DNA from 4 places in the Bacillus sp. FSL H8-0534 genome. Region 4 is predicted to be linked to each of the others. Evidence: riboswitches for the same ligand, from Rfam matches in the RefSeq annotation. Region 4 holds a riboswitch; each other region holds the start of a gene.
What was found. A riboswitch is a leader RNA that binds a small molecule or an ion and turns the genes downstream of it on or off. The one in region 4 is predicted to bind S-adenosylmethionine.
Positions count from the first base shown of each region.

Region 1: it holds a riboswitch for S-adenosylmethionine, as region 4 does, so the genes downstream of both, MHH71_RS18615 (methionine ABC transporter ATP-binding protein) here and MHH71_RS00905 (M20 family metallopeptidase) in region 4, are expected to answer to the same signal.
Region 2: it holds a riboswitch for S-adenosylmethionine, as region 4 does, so the genes downstream of both, mtnK (S-methyl-5-thioribose kinase) here and MHH71_RS00905 (M20 family metallopeptidase) in region 4, are expected to answer to the same signal.
Region 3: it holds a riboswitch for S-adenosylmethionine, as region 4 does, so the genes downstream of both, MHH71_RS14925 (peptide ABC transporter substrate-binding protein) here and MHH71_RS00905 (M20 family metallopeptidase) in region 4, are expected to answer to the same signal.

Region 1 is NZ_JBBOUC010000001.1:3,700,233-3,702,437, reverse strand. It holds gene MHH71_RS18615 (methionine ABC transporter ATP-binding protein) at 1-943, opposite strand, end outside; SAM riboswitch class I at 1,209-1,318, opposite strand; gene MHH71_RS18610 (hypothetical protein) at 1,444-1,788, opposite strand; gene MHH71_RS18605 (thioredoxin family protein) at 1,941-2,205, opposite strand, start outside.
Region 2 is NZ_JBBOUC010000001.1:4,564,438-4,566,642, reverse strand. It holds gene mtnK (S-methyl-5-thioribose kinase) at 1-1,038, opposite strand, end outside; SAM riboswitch class I at 1,129-1,270, opposite strand; gene MHH71_RS23370 (carbon-nitrogen family hydrolase) at 1,345-2,205, opposite strand, start outside.
Region 3 is NZ_JBBOUC010000001.1:2,926,179-2,928,383, reverse strand. It holds gene MHH71_RS14925 (peptide ABC transporter substrate-binding protein) at 1-873, opposite strand, end outside; SAM riboswitch class I at 1,017-1,121, opposite strand; partial or broken gene MHH71_RS14920 (aldo/keto reductase) at 1,317-1,468, opposite strand; gene proC (pyrroline-5-carboxylate reductase) at 1,495-2,205, opposite strand, start outside.
Region 4 is NZ_JBBOUC010000001.1:152,206-154,410, forward strand. It holds gene MHH71_RS00900 (AAA domain-containing protein) at 1-658, shown strand, start outside; SAM riboswitch class I at 745-849, shown strand; gene MHH71_RS00905 (M20 family metallopeptidase) at 941-2,143, shown strand.

The DNA.
Region 1 (2,205 bases), 3.5 Mb from region 4:
TTAAGTGGACAATTAAACTTCCATACGCCCCGTTTGCCGTTTGTGCAATGTTCCCTTGCAGAATGCTTACTTCCACGCCATCTTGCTTCATAAGTTCCTGCAAGACAGGTCTTTCTACTACTTCACCAATAAATTGCAACTTTACAACCTTGCCTTCCGGATACTTCTCTGCTAAATGTTCAATTGCTTCATCCGCATCTTCAGAATCTGTTATTTGCTTAACAAAACGCTTTGTAATCTCCTGCTGTGGATTACGGAATACATCTAGTACAGGACCAGTCTCCACAATTTTTCCTTTTTCCATTACCGCAACACGATTACAAATTTTTTGAATCACATGCATTTCATGTGTAATCAGTACAATTGTTAATCCAAGACGTTTATTAATATCTAATAGTAAATCTAAAATTTGATCTGTGGTTTCTGGATCAAGTGCTGATGTCGCTTCATCACACAAGAGCACCTTTGGATTATTCGCTAATGCTCTTGCAATCCCAACGCGTTGCTTTTGCCCGCCGCTCAATTGAGATGGATACGCATCACCTCTACCTTCTAATCCAACAAGATGAATCAACTCATCCACACGCTTTCTTCGCTGCACTTTATCTACACCTGCAATTTCAAGTGGAAAAGCGATATTTTCACGTACAGTTCGTGACCACAGTAAGTTAAAATGCTGAAAAATCATTCCAATTTCTTGTCTTGCCTTTCGAAGTTCACTCCCTGTAATTGTGGAAATAACTCGATTAGCTATCGTAATCTGTCCGGAAGTTGGCTTCTCTAATTGATTAAACAATCGAATTAAAGAACTTTTCCCAGCACCACTATATCCGATAACACCAAATATCTCACCTTTCTCTATTTTTAAATTGGCGTTATCCACAGCAGTGACATCACCGCTTTTTGACTTATATATCTTCTTTACATTCTCTAATAGAATCATGGTGTATCACCCCTTTTTGATTTAAAAAGCGCAAGCGGCTTGCTCAGAACAAGAGGGCGTTGGAACCCCTGACATAGAGGCGCTTTTCACCTCGCAGGAAGGGGTGAAACGACCGAATGTTCTAGCCGCTGGAGCTAGATTTCTTAAAACGCATAAGCGGCTCTTTTTATTATTCGAACATCCTCCTCATTCAAACAACAAAAAAACCTTTCTGCCTCTAGAATGAGCAGAAAGGTTTATATGCGTATATCAACATTATCCCTTTCTCTCATCTCTCAAAGCATTTGCTTTGCAGGAATTGGCACCATTTCAACATAAAAGTTGACGGTTGCCGGGTTTCATAGGGCTCAGTCCCTCCACCTCTCTTGATAAGAGAAATCAGATTCAATTTTCGTCTGATTTGAAATTTATGAAATTGTCTATATTTTATGAATTGAATTGTATCAATATACACCCACTATGTCAACAGGAATTTTCACAAAAAACGAAACTTCGGAATATTAAGCACCTACCGGCATTGGTTTACATATATGAAACACTGATTCAAATAATAGCATCGTGCGATACGTTCCAGAATAGTGTACACGCCCATTATTAATTAAAGTTTGTAACCGAATATTCCCAGTAACTAATCGCTGTAGGTCTTCCTCCCCAAAACAAACAATTTGTTCTGTTCCCTCGGTTCCTTTCAAAATTTGTATATACTCTCTTGAGATTTGAAGTGAATAACACTCAGCTCCCAAACGGATATTAATTATTTTTTCTCCTTGCCGTAGAAGTGGCTCTAAATGATATTGGCTATTGGCATACGTTACAAATGATTGAAGCAACGAATATAATCCCATTCTAATCACATCCTTCATATCACTTTCTACTAAATACCATTCCATCTTCTTAAAGGGCAATCCTGTTACTTTCTCTCGACAAATAACGTATCACTTCTATCTTTCAGGCGTATTTCCCAAGAAATATGTCGAGGCGGCAAAAACATTGCCGCCTACTGTAATTCCGTATATAAATATTCAACTGAATGAAATGCATATATTTTCTTCATAAGTGTTCCCCGCTCAAATACGAGTAAACAAGGTACACTTTCTACCTCATATTCTCGCGCTAAGTGCGGAGCGTAATTTAAATCTAGCATTCCTATTTCCAAATTAGATATAGTAGCTTCTACAACTGTTAACATCTTCTTTGCTAATTGGCATGTTCCACACATCGGTGTATATACATATAACACTGTTTTTTCTTGGTCTGCTATT
Region 2 (2,205 bases), 4.4 Mb from region 4:
AATTCCATCTAAATCTACTACATGCGCTAATCCAATTGTTCGACGAATGATTTCACAACCAGCAAATCCAACTGCATCAGCAAAAATATTTTGTAGTACAATCGCAAGCCATCGTTTCTCCTTTGTATATGGTTCTACCCCTTCTAGTACCCATAGCTTTGTAAATACTTCTACAAAATTACTCCATGTTTTTTCAATATGATAGAATAAAATATTTCGTTTCTCTTCTTCTCTTGATAGTGCATTCAACAATAAATTTGCAATAAATTGACCAAGGTCAAATCCAAGCGGTCCAAATGTTGCAAACTCCGGATCAATCACCTTCGTTTCAGAAGGTGATGAAAAAATACTACCTGTATGTAAATCACCATGAATTAACGCTTCTTTTCTAGTTAAAAATTTATATTTATACTGCGCTACCTGTAATTTTAATTTCTTATCACACCAAAGTTCATCTAAGACAGGTTGCAATTCTTTCTCATAATCGTTTGTTTCATAGTTTCCAAACGGATCTGTAAACACAAGATCTTCTGTAATTTTACAAAGATCAGGATTTACAAACTTTCCGTCTAACACCCTTTTCTCTTCTGCTGGTAGGCCAAAATCTGACGTATAGAACAAAACATGTGCTAAAAAACGTCCAATATGCTGAGATAAAAGCGGATAGTCTTCCCCTTCACTCAATCCTTTACGAGTAATTGTAAGAGTTGACAAATCTTCCATTACTGTCACAGCTAACTCTTCATCATGACCATATACTTTCGGAACGTATTCTGGTACATATTTTGCAAAAACTTGTAATGCTTGACTTTCAATTGTGGCTCTACTTAACGAAAGTGGCCAGCTTTCTCCAACGACTTTTGCATATGGAAGAGCCTGTTTTACGATAATACCGCGTTCTCCATCATGGAGCCTAAATACATAATTTAAATTTCCATCTCCTATTTCATGACAAGTTACCTTTGCCTTTTTCTCAAAGTATCCATGCTCTTTTACATATTGAACTGCTGTTTCTTCTGTTAATGAACGATATCCCATTTTCTTATCCCCCTTTTTTAATTCAGAGGTTTTTCATCATAAGAAAAACCTCTTTCCATGAAGAAAGAGGTTTGAAGTTCAGCTTCTCCCCTCTTATCTGTCAGAAAGCTATCCTTTCTGCTGGAATTAGCACCGTGCCTTTTTGGCGCATAAACGCCCCATCTCACAATGGTATTACGGTCGGTTGCTGGGTTTCATCGGGCCAAATCCCTCCACCTGCTCTTGATAAGAGTTGCATAATTTATTTGAATTTTTAACTTTCTGCTACAGACTATAACAAGAATAAAAATCATTTGTCAATATTTTTTATTTATATAATTCTGGACGTCGATCAGTAAAGACAGGAATTCCCTTACGTACTTCCTTAACTTTTTCTAAATTTAGCTTCCCATGTAAAATAGATTCTTCTTCTCCTGCTTCTACTACAATTTCTCCCCATGGATCAACAATAAGAGAATGTCCAGCAAACATATTATCCGGATCCTCTCCTGCTCTATTACATGCAACCACATAACATTGATTTTCTACCGCTCTCGCTTGAAGAAGTAAACGCCAATGTGCTAAGCGAACAAGCGGCCATTCTGCTACAACGAATAATACATTTGCCCCTCTTACAGTATGAACACGCATCCATTCTGGAAAACGAATATCGTAACAAATTGTCCCCCCGCACTGCACATCATCTAACGTGAACTCACCGGTTCCATCACCAGCTATTAAATACTTATGTTCGTCCATTAACTGGAACAAATGTACTTTACTATATTCATTTTGCACTTCACCTTCGCGATTCACAACATACATCGTATTCGTAACACCTTGTTTTGTTTGCTTTGCAACAGAACCCCCAACAATATTCACCGCAAATTGCTTCGCCCATTCTGATAGAAGTTCTTTCGTTTGTATTCCTCCTTCATCTGCAATTTCAGGAAGTCGTTTTAAATCATAACCAGTCGTCCAAAGTTCTGGTAATACAATAACGTCTGGTTTTCTTTGCATCGCTTCTCCTATTTTTTTCTTTGCATTTTCAATATTTGTGTTCACATCACCAAAAGCAATATCCATTTGAATACATGCGACTTTCATTTTATCCGCCCCATTTTCAATTATTTTTTCTTTACAAAAACTTGGAAAGGTTATATCATTTGTCACTAGAATTGTAACAAC
Region 3 (2,205 bases), 2.8 Mb from region 4:
TCGTTCTTTAAAGTTACTATCTTTGCGATATTTATCAACAAGATCAGATGTTAAAGTAAGTCGATCGATTTGTTTTGATTCATATAAATTAACGGCTGTTGAATGATCTTTGACGATATTAAAATTAATTTCTTCAAGTTTCACATTATCCTTATCCCAATAGTTGGTATTTTTCTTAAACTTAAAGCTTTGTTCATGTTTCCAATCACTTAATGTAAAGGCTCCATTATAGATAAGCTTATTATCTTCTAATGCATATTTATCACCTTGTGATTTAAAGAATTCTTCATTAATCGGTAAAAATGTTGGGAATGCCGTTAAGCTAATGAAGTATGGAACTGGACGCTCTAATTCAACTTCAAAAGTGTGGTCGTCGATTGCTTTTACACCAAGTTGATCAGCCGAAAGCTCTTTACTATTAATCTTTTTTGCATTTTTTATATCAAAGAATAAAAAGGCATATTCAGAAGCTGTTGCTGAATCAACTGCACGTTGCCAAGCAAAGACGAAGTCCTTCGCTGTTACGGGTGTACCATTTGACCATTTGGAATCTCGTAAATGGAATGTATATTTTGTTTTATCCGGACTCACTTCATGAGACTTTGCAACACCAGGCACAGGTTTGTTTCCTTCACCAAGGTTATATAGACCTTCAAATACGTTTCTCATTACTTGACCAGAGTCAGTATCTGTAGCGCGTGCAGTATCCATTGTGCGGATTTCTGTACCAGCAGCTAAGTTCAATACTTGTTTATCAGGTGCTTTATCTTTTGCTTTTGCTCCGCTTGCATCGTCTTTATAGTTACCGCATCCTGTTAATAAAATACTTGCTCCTAAAACAGATGCGACAGCAGGTACAAATTTCTTTTTCATGTAAAATTCCTCCCTAAATTGTTTGGGTATTAAAAAAATAGTTAATGAACAACTTTGAGGGAAAGAAAAAATCCCTCTTTTCTTATCGAGAAAGAGGGATTTTTGTTTACAAGGCATGTGCCTGTATATAAACGAAGTCCCTCATTCTATCTTTCAAGCATAATGCTTGCAGGAAGTGGCACAGTATTCAAAGTGAACCTGTTGCCGAGGTTTCAAAGGGCCAGTCCCTCCACCTCTCTTGATACAATGAGTAAACATAGTAATTTGTATTAATTTTTTTGTTTCTTTGATTATTCAAAATCTTACACCCGGATAAATGAACTGTCAATGAAATGGAATATGGTTTAAATTTTCAGTCTATTAAATAGGGATATAAAAAGAAAGAGCACTGTGCAATTGCACAGTGACTCTCGTTTTTAAAAATCAAAATTATCAGGGTCTGGACCAACGCCATCTTCATTTTTGTATATTGCCGCTGTATCGATGCTGCGGTATCCATTTTTAATAGCTGCTTTTACAGAATCAATTACTTCTGTGCCATCTTCAACTTTAAAAAACACCTAAGCCAAACCAAGGCGTTTACACCGTTATGTAATGTTGTGTAAGCTTGTGAATTTCATATTAATTCCCTCTAGCTTTTTTATTGGTTGCTTCAATTGCTTGATAAATAATCTTCGAAAAATTATTTTCATATAGAACTTTTAAACCTTCTGCAGTTGAACCACCTGGTGTTGTCACTTGTTCACGAAGCATAGCTGGATCTTGTTCTTGCTCAAGCATAGCAGCAGAACCAGCAATCATTTGGATAACAAGATGTTTTGCTGTTGCTTCATCGATTCCATAGCTTTTTGTTGTTTCAATTAAACCTTCAGCAAAATGGTAAAGGAAGGCAGGTGCACTTCCAGTAACAGCGGTCAGCTGATGAACTTCTTCTTCCGTGCATAGCTGTGCTGTACCAATCCCCTTTAAGAGTAGTTGTAAAGTTTCTTGATGTTCAGCATTTACGAACTGTCCCATTGTATATAGAGAAATAGACTTTCCAATTGTCGCAGCTGTATTTGGCATAATCCAGGCAACAGGTGTACCTTGAGGAAGTTTTTCTTCTAAGTAAGATGGACCAATCCCGGCAGCAACCGTTACAACAAATTGATTGGTTAGAAGAGGAGATAACGCTGCTAATAATTGTTCATGTGCAGCTGGTGGCATCGCCAAAACAATGGTATCAACAGTTTTGATATGTTGAGTCCAATCACTCGTAATGGAGGTATTATATTTTTTCTCTAATTGTTTAAGCTTTTCTATGTTACTCCGATTGGATACGATAATTTTTTC
Region 4 (2,205 bases):
TCAAGGATCTGAACGCGATATGATGATTTTTGATACAGTAGATAGTTATCCGCAGGAACGTCCTGGCGTGTTATTCTTTGATCATAAGAATCATCGTCTTGTAAATGTTGCGGTAACGAGAGCAAGAGGAAAGCTCATTCAGTTATCGGACTGTCAATATATGCGGAAAAATCTTTCTAGAAAACAAGCGTTATCTCACTTAACTTCTCACATAGAAAGACACGGAAATGTATATGATCGTACAACATCACGTCCATTGTTAGAACGAAAAATTACAAAACGCTTGAGATGGTTTATGCAAATGAATTTGGAAGAGACGAAAGCATTATTAAAAGACATTCTGTCAGCAAAACAAAAAATTATTATTTCGCTCCCAAGTACAAGACAAGTAGATAAAAGGGTATGGCAGGCGTTAATGCGTACAACAGCGCAGGTAACAATCTATAGCGATGGACCAATTCCATTAAAAAATGTGAGAGTACAAAGGCAAAATAAATCACTCCCATTTGTATGTATTGATGATGAGATCTTTTGGGTAGGTGCTCCGTTAACATCGCAAATGATGTTTGAAGGAAGTCCAGAATTCCCTTATATATGTGCAAGAATGCAGGCGCCTGAAACGATTGGCGTTTTAAAAGGATTTTTAGATATTCGTTAAAATCAGATCGGAATTCCTTGACATTTACTCGGAATAAAACTAGAATGAAAATAATTTAATATAATTTTATGAAAATAAAAACGATTTTCTTATCACGAGAGGTGGAGGGACTGGCCCTATGAAACCTCGGCAGCGGATTCAATATGAATACTGTGCCAATTCCAGCAAGTGAAAGACTTGAAAGATAAGAAAGAAGGCCATTTTTGAATCTGTATGTTCAAGCCTCTTTCTATCTTTTAGAAAGAGGCTTTTTTATGTGCAAATTTAAAGGAGGAATGGGAAATGGGAACAAAACAAGTAACGTCACACCGAAATAGTATTACGGAAAGTATAGAAAGAAATAGAGAAAAATACTTAAAAACAAGTCATGATATACATGCGAATCCTGAAATTGGTAATCAAGAATTCTTTGCATCTAGAGCGTTAAGTTTACTTTTAGGAAGTACAGGATTTCAGCTTCAGCACAATATCGCAGGACATGAAACAGGATTTATTGCACGGAAAAGTTCAGGGAAACAAGGGCCGACAATTGCCTTTTTAGCAGAGTATGACGCTTTGCCTGGATTAGGCCATGCGTGTGGTCATAATTTAATTGGTACAATTAGCGTTGCAGCAGCCATTGCATTATCGGAAACAATTGAAGAAATCGGCGGTGAAATCGTTGTATTCGGAACACCAGCAGAAGAAGGTGGGCCGAATGGAAGTGCAAAAGCAAGTTATGTGAAGGCAGGTTTGTTTAACAATATTGATGCAGCACTTATGATTCACCCTAGTGGAAAAACAGCAACAACAAGTCCGTCACTCGCAGTTGATCCACTTGATTTTCATTTTTATGGAAAGTCGGCACATGCGGCTGCTTCACCTGAAGAAGGAATTAATGCATTAGACGCGGTGATTCAGCTTTACAATGGGATTAACGCACTTCGTCAGCAGCTTCCATCAGATGTGAAAATTCATGGTGTCATTACTGAGGGTGGTAAGGCACCGAATATTATTCCGGATTACGCATCAGCCCGTTTCTTTATTCGAGCAGCAACACGTAAAAGATGTGTTGAAATAACTGAAAAGGTACGAAATATTGCAAAGGGAGCAGCTTTAGCTACAGGAACAACAGTAAAAATCAATCAATTTCAAAATGAAATTGATGAATTATTAGTGACGAAGACATTTAATGAGGTGGTTGCTGAGGAATTAGAAAACCTTGGTGAAGATGTAAATCGTAAAGAGAGACTTGGAATCGGTTCAACAGATGCAGGAAATGTGAGTCAAGTCGTACCAACGGTTCATCCTTATATTAAAATTGGGCCGGATAATTTAGTTGCACATACGAATGAATTTAGAGAAGCAGCTCGTTCGGAACTTGGCGATAAAGCATTAGTTACATCCGCAAAAGTATTAGCGTATGTAGCATATCGATTAATTACAGAAGAAGGAACGCTTGATCAAATTAAGGAGGAGTTTAGAGGGGCGCAGCGAAATCAGTAATGTGATTAGTATTGGAGAAGTAGTTTTCTAGAATTCTATTTAGATAAAAAAGGTTTGGAGAA